3 regions of the Paenibacillus sp. 1182 genome follow, and region 3 is predicted to be linked to each of the others. Evidence: a T-box and tRNA genes for the amino acid it is inferred to sense, from the RefSeq annotation. Region 3 holds a T-box; the other regions hold tRNA genes.

Region 1 (3,240 bases), on a different contig from region 3:
ATTATGAATGAACCTTCTAACCCTTTACTGCAGCATGCCTTTGGTGAATCAACCGATAAACTGCTGAATGATCTGGAAATTTATATACCAGAATCCCCTTTTCTTCATGCGCTGCGTAACTCACTCCACCAATTATCCAATCTGAAATTTGCCCTAGATACGTCTTCCATCGTTGCTTTGACCGATCATCGAGGTATTATTCAGTACGTAAACGACAAGTTCTGTGAGATTTCGCAATACAGTCGTGAAGAGCTGATCGGTCAGGATCATCGTCTCATTAATTCAGGCTATCATACCCCCGCCTTCATGAAAAACCTGTGGACTACGATCCGTTCAGGTGAGGTATGGCAAGGAGAAATACGTAATCGTGCTAAAGATAACAGCTACTACTGGGTGAATACTACGATCGTTCCGTTTATGGACGAGGAAGGTAAACCCTATCAGTACTTAGCGATCCGCAATGAGGTCACTAAACTGAAGAGAGTAGAAGCTGAACTTCAGTCTATGATGACACAAGTCATGCAAATACAGGAAGAAGAACGTAAACGCTTTTCAAGAGAGCTGCATGATGGGATAGGGCAAAGCTTATTTTCACTTATTATCCAATTGGATAGCCAACTTGCCGAACAACCTAGTGCTACTCTGGAGAATCTCCGTTCGCAGGTGACCGACATCATCAAAGATGTTCGTGGTCTAGCGTGGGAACTTCGTCCCTCAGTTCTGGATGATCTGGGTGTCGTCCCAGCCATAAGAACCTATATTGAAAACTTCTGTTCTCATTACGGGATTGAGGTGCATTTTCAATGCAATCTACGTAAACGGGTTGATATTCGCAAGGAAATTGCAATTTATCGGATTGTACAAGAGGCGTTAACGAATGTAGCCAAATACGCAGATGTAGCAGAGGCATATGTCGACGTTGAGGATCAAAATGAAATGATACAAGTGACCATTCGGGATAAAGGCATTGGATTCTCTGGAAAGTCCCAAGGAGAGGGAGTTGGATTGTTCAGTATGGAAGAACGAGCTAGAGGGGTAGGGGGATTTATGAGCATAACCTCTGCTCCAGACGAGGGAACCTCCATCCAGCTAACCATTCCCGTGTAAAAACTGTCCACTAGATCGGTTATCGGTGTATGCCAGTTGTATGATCAGAACGAATACACCGATACCGAAGATTATGGATAATCAACACATTGTGGATTACATGAGGATAAATACAAAAAAAGAGAGAGCTCTGTCCCCAGACAGGCTCTCTTTATTTATAAGGTGTCACCACTGAGGCAACAAGAATCCGCTATAGCAAAAAGCGGGTGATGGGAATCGAACCCACGCTACCAGCTTGGAAGGCTGGAGTTCTACCATTGAACTACACCCGCAAAACAGTATCGGGATGACACGATTTGAACATGCGACCCCCTGGTCCCAAACCAGGTGCTCTACCAAGCTGAGCTACATCCCGACATTATACATTTTTTTTAAGAAATGGCGCGCCCTGAGAGATTCGAACTCCCGGCCTTTTGATTCGTAGTCAAACGCTCTATCCAGCTGAGCTAAGGGCGCATATTAAATTCCATAATGAGTAGTCAAGGCGCCACCCAGATTTGAACTGGGGATGAAGCTTTTGCAGAGCTTTGCCTTACCACTTGGCTATGGCGCCGTATGGATAATGGAGCGGACGACGGGAATCGAACCCGCGACCCTCGCCTTGGCAAGGCGATGCTCTACCGCTGAGCCACGTCCGCAAAATATGGTGCGGTCGAGAGGACTCGAACCTCCACGGGGGGTTAGCCCACACGGACCTGAACCGTGCGCGTCTGCCAATTCCGCCACGACCGCAAAATAATTATAAATGGTGAGCCATGAAGGACTCGAACCTTCGACACCCTGATTAAAAGTCAGGTGCTCTACCAACTGAGCTAATGGCTCTTAATGGCTGGGGATATAGGATTTGAACCTATGCATGACGGAGTCAAAGTCCGTTGCCTTACCGCTTGGCTAATCCCCAATAAATTAAGAATAAAGGGCGGCCGATGGGGCTTGAACCCACGAATGCCGGAGTCACAGTCCGGTGCGTTAACCACTTCGCCACGACCGCCATATGATTATGAAAAGACTGGTGGAGGATGATGGATTCGAACCACCGAACCCGTAAGGGAGCAGATTTACAGTCTGATGCGTTTGGCCACTTCGCTAATCCTCCAAAATGGTGCCGGCGAGAGGACTTGAACCCCCAACCTACTGATTACAAGTCAGTTGCTCTACCAGTTGAGCTACACCGGCACATTACTCATTTCCCACTTGAAAGGTGGCTCGGGACGGAATCGAACCGCCGACACGAGGATTTTCAGTCCTCTGCTCTACCGACTGAGCTACCGAGCCATATTAAATTTTATTACTACATCATATAATCCGCACTATATATGCCAATTATATATGAAGCTAAAATGGCGGAACTGACGGGATTCGAACCCGCGATCTCCTGCGTGACAGGCAGGCATGTTAGGCCTCTACACCACAGTTCCAGAGGCATTTCCAATAGGAAATTAATTGCGGGGGCAGGATTTGAACCTACGACCTTCGGGTTATGAGCCCGACGAGCTACCGAACTGCTCCACCCCGCGACATTAAAAAGCATTTCTCAAATTTTCTTATGGTGGAGGCTGAGGGGATCGAACCCCCGACCCTCTGCTTGTAAGGCAGATGCTCTCCCAGCTGAGCTAAGCCTCCATATTATGACCCGTAGGGGATTCGAACCCCTGTTACCTCCGTGAAAGGGAGGTGTCTTAACCCCTTGACCAACGGGCCTTGCAAAATAAGTTCTGGTCTCAATAAATTTATGGCGGAGAGAGAGGGATTCGAACCCTCGCACCACTTTCGCAGTCTAACCCCTTAGCAGAGGGTCCCCTTATAGCCACTTGGGTATCTCTCCGAGTAGCGGCAGAGGGGATCGAACCCCCGACCTCACGGGTATGAACCGTACGCTCTAGCCAGCTGAGCTACGCCGCCACCTTAATATATAAAAGTCAGAAATATTCAAAATATGGCTCCCCGAACAGGACTCGAACCTGTGACAACTCGATTAACAGTCGAGTGCTCTACCAACTGAGCTATCAGGGAATATTGGTGGAGCCAAGCGGGATCGAACCGCTGACCTCCTGCGTGCAAGGCAGGCGCTCTCCCAGCTGAGCTATGGCCCCAATCTTTTTGTTATTCTAGAAGTGGTGGGCCTTAGTGGAC
Region 2 (3,240 bases), on a different contig from region 3:
AAATGAATCAGAAAGGATTTAATCATATGCAAGAGAGTGACGAGATCGTTTTAGAAATGTAATGTGGCACTGTTGACAAATTGGCTAAGTCACCAGACTTTCAATCTGGTCAGTGCGGGTTCGAGCCCCGTCAGTGTCATTATATATGCGGTTGTAGTTTAATGGTAGAACGCTTGCCTTCCAAGCAAGTCGTGAGGGTTCGATTCCCTTCATCCGCTCCAAAAAAAATATTGTCTCGTAGCTCAGAGGTAGTAGCAACTAACTGTTAATTAGAAGGTCGTAGGTTCGATCCCTACCGAGACAGCCAATATGGGCAAGCGGTCACGAAGGCGGAGTGGCACCAGACTGTAAATCTGGCACATAAGAAACGCAGGGGGTTCGAATCCCTCCTTGCCCACCACAACATTTTGCTCCTTTAACTCAGCCTGGTTAGAGCAAACGTCTTATATGCGAGAGGTCGCTGGTTCGAATCCAGCAAGGAGTATCAACATAGGGGATTCGTTTAGTGGTAAGACACAACACTTTGAATGTTGTAACGTAGGTTCAATTCCTGCATCCCCCACCATTATGGATCTTTAGCTCAGTAGGTAGAGCGTGCGGCTCATAACCGCTTGGTCACAGGTTCGACTCCTGTAAGATCCACCATATATTGATGTGTAGCTCAGAGGTAGTAGCACCCGACTGTTAATCGGGAAGTCGTAGGTTCGATCCCTACCACGTCAGCCAATATGGGGCAATAGTTTAACGGTAGAACAACGGCTTCCAACCCCGTTGGTGTGGGTTCAATTCCTGCTTGCCCTGCCAAAAACTTTTAAACATTTAGATCATTAATTTTAACATATTTTTTAACAAAAGCTACAGCCAAAGAAAGGAAGTGTTTTGTATGCGAGAGGGCGATGAGATAGGTGAAGAAGATATGGATAAAAATATCATGTGGCTCCGTTGACAAACTGGTTAAGTCACCAGACTTTCAATCTGGTCAGTGCAGGTTCGAGTCCTGTCGGAGTCGCCATATATGCGGATGTAGTTCAAAGGTAGAACACCAGCTTGCCAGGTTGGTGGTGAGAGTTCGATTCCCTTCGTCCGCCCCATAATTACTGTAGCATTCGTCTCATTTGTATGGGGAGTGCCAGAAGCTACAACATAACGGCTCGTAGCTCAGTAGGTAGAGCTTTGGTTTGAAGTACCAAGAGTCGGGGGTTCAAATCCCTCCGAGCCGATTTTAACAAATAGAATTATTATGCGTCTTTAGCTCAGTGGACAGAGTGCTTGGTTTCGATCCAAGTTGTCGGGAGTTCGAATCTCTCAAGGCGCATCATTTACTGGACTTAGCTCAGCTTGGTTAGAGTACGTGCCGTGGTAGCACGGGGTCGTTGGTTCAAATCCAGCAGTTCAGATCAAATATGCATGTATGATTGGAATGGCAGACATGACCGTTTCAAAAACGGTTGCCGTAAGGCGTGAGGGTTCAAGTCCCTCTACATGCACCAAATATACTGAATTAGCTCAGTTGGTTAGAGTATCCCTCTGATAAGGGGAAGGTCAGTGGTTCGAGTCCGCTATTCAGTACCAAATATTGCGGAGTGGAGCAGTCTGGTAGCTCGCTTGGCTCATAACCAAGAGATCAAGGGTTCAAATCCCTTCCCCGCAACCAAATATGGGATCGTAGCGCAAGTGGTAGAGCAACGGCTTTGCAAGTCGAAGGTTGGAGGTTCAAGTCCTCTCGGTTCCACCAAAACAAATCACGAAAGGAAGGTGGAGTTCATGACAGAGTTTGGCGAGGAAAAGTTTGATGAAACATGTAATTAACATGACGTGGTGGTGAAATTGGAATAACACACCGCACTTTCACTGCGGGATTTGCGAGTTCGAGCCTCGTCCACGTCATATTCTACTCAGTTCGCTCAATGGGAAGAGCAGCGGTATTGTAAACAGAAGGTTTTGGGTTCAAGTCCCTATCGATCATAGAAACAAACCAATAAAGCGAAGAGAAGGTGGAAAAGTGAAGGGCTGTAAATCAGACAAACGTAAGTCCTCGTAGCTCAACGGTAGAGCAAGGAGCTTTTAACTCCGGGGTTACAGGTTCAAATCCTGTCGGGGACACCAATTTATGCGGATGTAGTTTAAGGGTAGAATGCTTGCCTTCCAAGCAAGTCGTGAGGGTTCGATTCCCTTCATCCGCTCCAAGATACTTAGATTAACTAATGAAAGAGGTGAGAATAATATGCGACAGCATGGACGACAGTGTAACTCAGTTTTAATTGATCTCCCGTAGCATATTGATAATGCATCTGGCTTTGAACCAGAGGAACACAGTTCAATTCTGTGCGGGAGTGCCATGAAAAAGTTTCGAATTATCTGGACTTAGCTCAGTTTGGTAGAGCACATGCTTTGGATGCATGGGGTCGTTGGTTCAAATCCAGCAGTTCAGACCATATGCCTGTATGGTGGAATGGCAGACACGCTCCGCTTAGAACGGGGTGCGGTAACGCGTGGGGGTTCAAGTCCCTCTACAGGTATCTATAAAAATATGCTGTTATAGCTCAGTTGGTTAGAGTACCCGTCTGATGAGCGGGAGGTCAGTGGTTCAAATCCATTTAACAGCACCAAACCATGATGACATGTAGCTGAGAGGTACAGCAACCGACTGTTAATCGGAAGATCGTAGGTTCGATCCCTACCATGTCAGCCAATATGGGGGAATAGTTTAATGGTAGAACAGCGGCTTCCAACCCCGCTGGCGTGGGTTCAATTCCTGCTTCCCCTGCCAATCAAAACATAGAAGGGATTGATTGTAATGAAATATGGGATTTGTAGTTGAAGGATTGAACGATGAAAAGAACTTGAAGCAAGCAATGCCAAGTGCTTATTGTGTAGTAACAAACGGAACTCGAATGAATAACCGAGTAAAGATGGATCTTCGAAAAGCATTAGAAGAATGTGATGTCGTGTATTTACTAACGGATCCTGATGAAGCAGGAGATATCCTTGCACAAATGGTATGGCGGCAATGCCCTTCCTTGGAAAGAGTTTACCTCGATCAATCTCAATGTCTATCGTATCGATATGACCGTTTGAAAGTTGGCGTAGAGCATTGTGAGGTCGATTACTTGAGAAATGTTCTAAGCAAATACGTGAATGAACTGGATCTGGTTTTGTAGCTCAATTTGGTTAGAGCACTCCGTTGTCAGCGGAAAGGTTGCGAGTTCAAGTCTCGTCGAAACCGTCAAAATATATGGG
Region 3 (3,240 bases):
TCTTCTGAGTAATGATGCCTTGAGCACGCGCTACAGCTTCATCCAGCACCTCCTCCAGCTTCACAACCTTGCCACGTCTTGTGGACATTTTCTTACCCGCAAACCGCATTAATCCAAACGGCACATGCTCACATTGCTCCGCCCATGCCTCCCCTGCATGCTTCAGCACCGCAAACACCTGCTGGAAATGCAACTTCTGTTCCCCACCAACAACGTACAGCAACCGATCAGCCTTCATCACTTCATGACGATAAATCGCTGTTGCCAGATCACGTGTCGGATAAATGGTGGTTCCATCCTTTTTCAGAATAAGACACGGAGGCAGTTCCTCGTCTTCCAGGCGAACTACGAGCGCCCCATCACTTTCCTCCAACAATCCTTTTGCTCTTAATTGATCAATAACTGCCTGCATCTTATCATTGTAAAAACTTTCTCCCAGCACATGGTCAAATGTAATGTTTAGACGCTGGTACATACGATCAAATTCACCCAGACTGATTTCAACAAAAAACTCCCATAGTTGTTGAGCCTCAGCATCCCCATGTTCCAAACGTCGGAACCACTCGCGCCCTTCATCCTCCAAAGTCGGATCATGATCGGCCTCCTGATGAAAACGCACATATAGCTTTAGCGATTCACCAATCGGATCATGTTGTAACTGCTCCTCATTTCCCCATCTTTTATAGGCCGCAATTTGCTTACCAAACTGTGTTCCCCAATCCCCAAGATGATTCACACTAATAGGTACATAACCTGTTTCACCAAGTATGCGATACAAGGCAGCACCGATAACCGTAGAGCGAAGATGACCGATACCAAACGGTTTGGCAATATTAGGCGAGGACATATCAATAACTACCCGCTGCCCGTTCCCGATATTAGGCCTGAGGAAATCAGCCTTGCTCAATTCAGCAAGCATAAGCGGAATATGAACCGATCGATCCAAGGTTATGTTTACATAGGCACCCGATGCTGAAGCGGTTAAACCTTCTTTATGGCCTACTAGTTCCGCCAATTCCAGTGCAATGTGCTGCGGAGACTTTCGAAACTTTTTAGCCAGCACAAAACACGGAAACGCCATATCTCCCCATTCAGGCTGCGGAGGCACCTCAAATAAAGATAAAATTTCTTTCTCCTCCAAGCCCGTATGGGCCAATATCGCTTGAGCAGCAATCCTCATTAACATGATGATCTCTCTCCTTCTTTTTATAGAATCTAACAAAAAAAGCCCCCGCCTCTTGAAATCATTCAAGAGACGAGAACTTCAATATCCCGCGGTACCACTCTTCGTAAATCGGTTGTGCAGCTAAAGCTAACTACACAAATCGCGATTTCACTCCAATGACTAATAACGGTGTCTGCCGGGCTGATCTACTAGAAGTTCTGCTCGTTGGATCAACCGTCTCCCGGGTGCGCTTCACATCGGATCTCATACCGGCTTCCACCTCTTCCGGCTCGCTGTAATGATATGGCTTCGCTGCTACTCTCCCGTTCCATGACGTTAATTCCAATCATTATACAAACCTATTCAGTAGAAAGCAACCTTTTATTTCCTCTTCAGGCACTAGTTCCATATATGTAATTATACTGCCACCAATTGGCGGCAGGCCTGAACGCAACGACGGCAGGCTTCTGCACAATGATTGCAATGATCATGGGAATGCTTGCTGCATTCAGCAGCACATACCTCACAGGCCTTGGCGCACAGCTCACAGATTTGCTCGGCAAAATCCGTTCCACGCTGCAGCATTTGGGCAGCAAATCCGCATATTTCTGCACATTCCCTACTCACTCGAATACATTCACGCAGCATAGCTAAATCATATTCCTTCAAACTCGCTACGTAACATACATTGCAAGCGTTCATACATTCCAGGCAAGCATCCACGCATTGTTGGTATGAATGATTCATATTACATTACCTCCCAGTTGTTGACCCTGCTGTACTATTACCCGCTGTCCCTTGAGGTTAATCATTTGATGTGCGCGCTTTCAATAATAAAACAAAACAATATAATCCCGACTTATGTAAGGAAGTGTACTATATTCCAGTGTGCAAATGCAAGGATATTAATCACATAGATTTTTAGCCCCTGTTTCTGACTTGCATACGCTCAGTCATTGCTCTATTGTAAAAAGTGTATGTCTAACCACCGATCAAGGAGTGAACATTTTAATGAATATGTCTTCTGTAGAGGAACACCGTCAGGAATCCCCCCAACAAGTGAATTGCATGGTCGTGACTGTCTCGGACACACGCACCGTGGAAACAGATACTGGGGGACGACTGCTCATGGATCTACTAGAAACCAATGGATATACAGTTGTTCGATATGTCATCGTCAAGGATGACTACGAAGGTATTCAGCAGTTAGTATCCGAAGCAGCGGCACAGGATGACATCGAGGCTGTTCTTTTGACAGGTGGTACCGGTATTTCTCCACGTGATACTACATATGAAGCTGTCTCTTCTCTACTGGATAAGGAACTACCTGGCTTTGGGGAAATCTTCCGTTATTTAAGCTTTGCTGAGGACATTGGTTCAGCAGCTATCTTAAGCCGGGCTGTAGCTGGCACTGTGGGCCAGACAGCTGTATTTTCTATGCCTGGCTCACGCGGAGCCGTTCGTTTGGCAATGGAACGCATTATTGTCCCTGAGCTACGACATGTGATGAGAGAAATTTATAAATAAGCTCCTATTTCCTACATGCTTCAACACAAAGAGGCACCCCATGCATTCATGAGGTGCCTCTTCCAACTATTCTTTTTCTTCAACTTCGGGCTGCATATAGCTGTCGATCAGCTTTTGCTTTAGCTCCCATACCTTCTCGCTCAGATTTACACGATAAATTTCAGGGTTCAGCTTCCGCAAATATTCTGGCCAGAACAGTTTCAACTGTGAAGTATGGTAGGCACGAATTTCATCCAGCTCGGGAAGCTCATATACCTTCTGTCCATTTATAAAAATAGGCTCAAGCATCGGCACGGCTTCGTAATTTTCTACATACTTCTTCATATACGGATGCAAAGGGTTAAACAGCTTCAGGCGCTTACCATTACGCGGACGCTCTTCATCCGGAAAAGAAATATAATCGGCTACAGCTCTCCCTTTCTTCTTATCCACAATGCGATATACATCCTTTTTGCCTGGTGTGGATACTTTTTCTGGATTCCCCGAGATCTTAATCGTCGGCAGCATTTCGCCATCTACTTCACGCTCAACCAGCTTGTACACCCCGC

The links. The T-box of region 3 lies ahead of argS (arginine--tRNA ligase). A T-box ahead of a tRNA ligase gene usually reads a tRNA of that ligase, here a tRNA-Arg.
Region 1: it encodes a tRNA-Arg, which carries the amino acid that the T-box ahead of argS (arginine--tRNA ligase) is inferred to sense. The anticodon was not compared.
Region 2: it encodes a tRNA-Arg, which carries the amino acid that the T-box ahead of argS (arginine--tRNA ligase) is inferred to sense. The anticodon was not compared.

The regions. Positions count from the first base shown of each region.
Region 1 covers NZ_JAFICR010000031.1:2,752-5,991, forward strand. Annotated here, with positions in the region: gene JOD82_RS28695 (response regulator transcription factor) at 1-11, shown strand, start outside; gene JOD82_RS28700 (PAS domain-containing sensor histidine kinase) at 4-1,107, shown strand; tRNA gene JOD82_RS28705 (tRNA-Gly) at 1,309-1,379, opposite strand; tRNA gene JOD82_RS28710 (tRNA-Pro) at 1,389-1,462, opposite strand; tRNA gene JOD82_RS28715 (tRNA-Arg) at 1,487-1,563, opposite strand; tRNA gene JOD82_RS28720 (tRNA-Cys) at 1,590-1,660, opposite strand; tRNA gene JOD82_RS28725 (tRNA-Gly) at 1,671-1,745, opposite strand; tRNA gene JOD82_RS28730 (tRNA-Leu) at 1,752-1,839, opposite strand; tRNA gene JOD82_RS28735 (tRNA-Lys) at 1,854-1,929, opposite strand; tRNA gene JOD82_RS28740 (tRNA-Gln) at 1,934-2,008, opposite strand; tRNA gene JOD82_RS28745 (tRNA-His) at 2,026-2,098, opposite strand; tRNA gene JOD82_RS28750 (tRNA-Tyr) at 2,118-2,203, opposite strand; tRNA gene JOD82_RS28755 (tRNA-Thr) at 2,208-2,283, opposite strand; tRNA gene JOD82_RS28760 (tRNA-Phe) at 2,310-2,382, opposite strand; tRNA gene JOD82_RS28765 (tRNA-Asp) at 2,449-2,525, opposite strand; tRNA gene JOD82_RS28770 (tRNA-Met) at 2,551-2,624, opposite strand; tRNA gene JOD82_RS28775 (tRNA-Val) at 2,655-2,730, opposite strand; tRNA gene JOD82_RS28780 (tRNA-Glu) at 2,737-2,808, opposite strand; tRNA gene JOD82_RS28785 (tRNA-Ser) at 2,841-2,932, opposite strand; tRNA gene JOD82_RS28790 (tRNA-Met) at 2,936-3,009, opposite strand; tRNA gene JOD82_RS28795 (tRNA-Asn) at 3,045-3,120, opposite strand; tRNA gene JOD82_RS28800 (tRNA-Ala) at 3,125-3,200, opposite strand; tRNA gene JOD82_RS28805 (tRNA-Ile) at 3,223-3,240, opposite strand, start outside.
Region 2 covers NZ_JAFICR010000004.1:367,829-371,068, reverse strand. Annotated here, with positions in the region: tRNA gene JOD82_RS10640 (tRNA-Glu) at 66-139, shown strand; tRNA gene JOD82_RS10635 (tRNA-Gly) at 148-221, shown strand; tRNA gene JOD82_RS10630 (tRNA-Asn) at 232-307, shown strand; tRNA gene JOD82_RS10625 (tRNA-Tyr) at 312-400, shown strand; tRNA gene JOD82_RS10620 (tRNA-Ile) at 410-484, shown strand; tRNA gene JOD82_RS10615 (tRNA-Ile) at 570-645, shown strand; tRNA gene JOD82_RS10610 (tRNA-Asn) at 651-726, shown strand; tRNA gene JOD82_RS10605 (tRNA-Trp) at 731-804, shown strand; tRNA gene JOD82_RS10600 (tRNA-Glu) at 936-1,012, shown strand; tRNA gene JOD82_RS10595 (tRNA-Gly) at 1,018-1,091, shown strand; tRNA gene JOD82_RS10590 (tRNA-Phe) at 1,148-1,220, shown strand; tRNA gene JOD82_RS10585 (tRNA-Arg) at 1,243-1,315, shown strand; tRNA gene JOD82_RS10580 (tRNA-Pro) at 1,323-1,397, shown strand; tRNA gene JOD82_RS10575 (tRNA-Leu) at 1,406-1,490, shown strand; tRNA gene JOD82_RS10570 (tRNA-Ile) at 1,496-1,572, shown strand; tRNA gene JOD82_RS10565 (tRNA-Met) at 1,578-1,654, shown strand; tRNA gene JOD82_RS10560 (tRNA-Ala) at 1,660-1,735, shown strand; tRNA gene JOD82_RS10555 (tRNA-Glu) at 1,813-1,887, shown strand; tRNA gene JOD82_RS10550 (tRNA-Lys) at 2,032-2,106, shown strand; tRNA gene JOD82_RS10545 (tRNA-Gly) at 2,113-2,186, shown strand; tRNA gene JOD82_RS10540 (tRNA-Pro) at 2,359-2,435, shown strand; tRNA gene JOD82_RS10535 (tRNA-Leu) at 2,439-2,519, shown strand; tRNA gene JOD82_RS10530 (tRNA-Ile) at 2,533-2,609, shown strand; tRNA gene JOD82_RS10525 (tRNA-Asn) at 2,618-2,692, shown strand; tRNA gene JOD82_RS10520 (tRNA-Trp) at 2,697-2,770, shown strand; gene JOD82_RS10515 (toprim domain-containing protein) at 2,805-3,161, shown strand; tRNA gene JOD82_RS10510 (tRNA-Asp) at 3,152-3,226, shown strand; tRNA gene JOD82_RS10505 (tRNA-Tyr) at 3,238-3,240, shown strand, end outside.
Region 3 covers NZ_JAFICR010000003.1:334,690-337,929, reverse strand. Annotated here, with positions in the region: gene argS (arginine--tRNA ligase) at 1-1,186, opposite strand, end outside; T-box leader at 1,249-1,505, opposite strand; gene JOD82_RS07255 (four-helix bundle copper-binding protein) at 1,583-1,912, opposite strand; gene JOD82_RS07250 (MogA/MoaB family molybdenum cofactor biosynthesis protein) at 2,177-2,692, shown strand; gene JOD82_RS07245 (nicotinate phosphoribosyltransferase) at 2,759-3,240, opposite strand, start outside.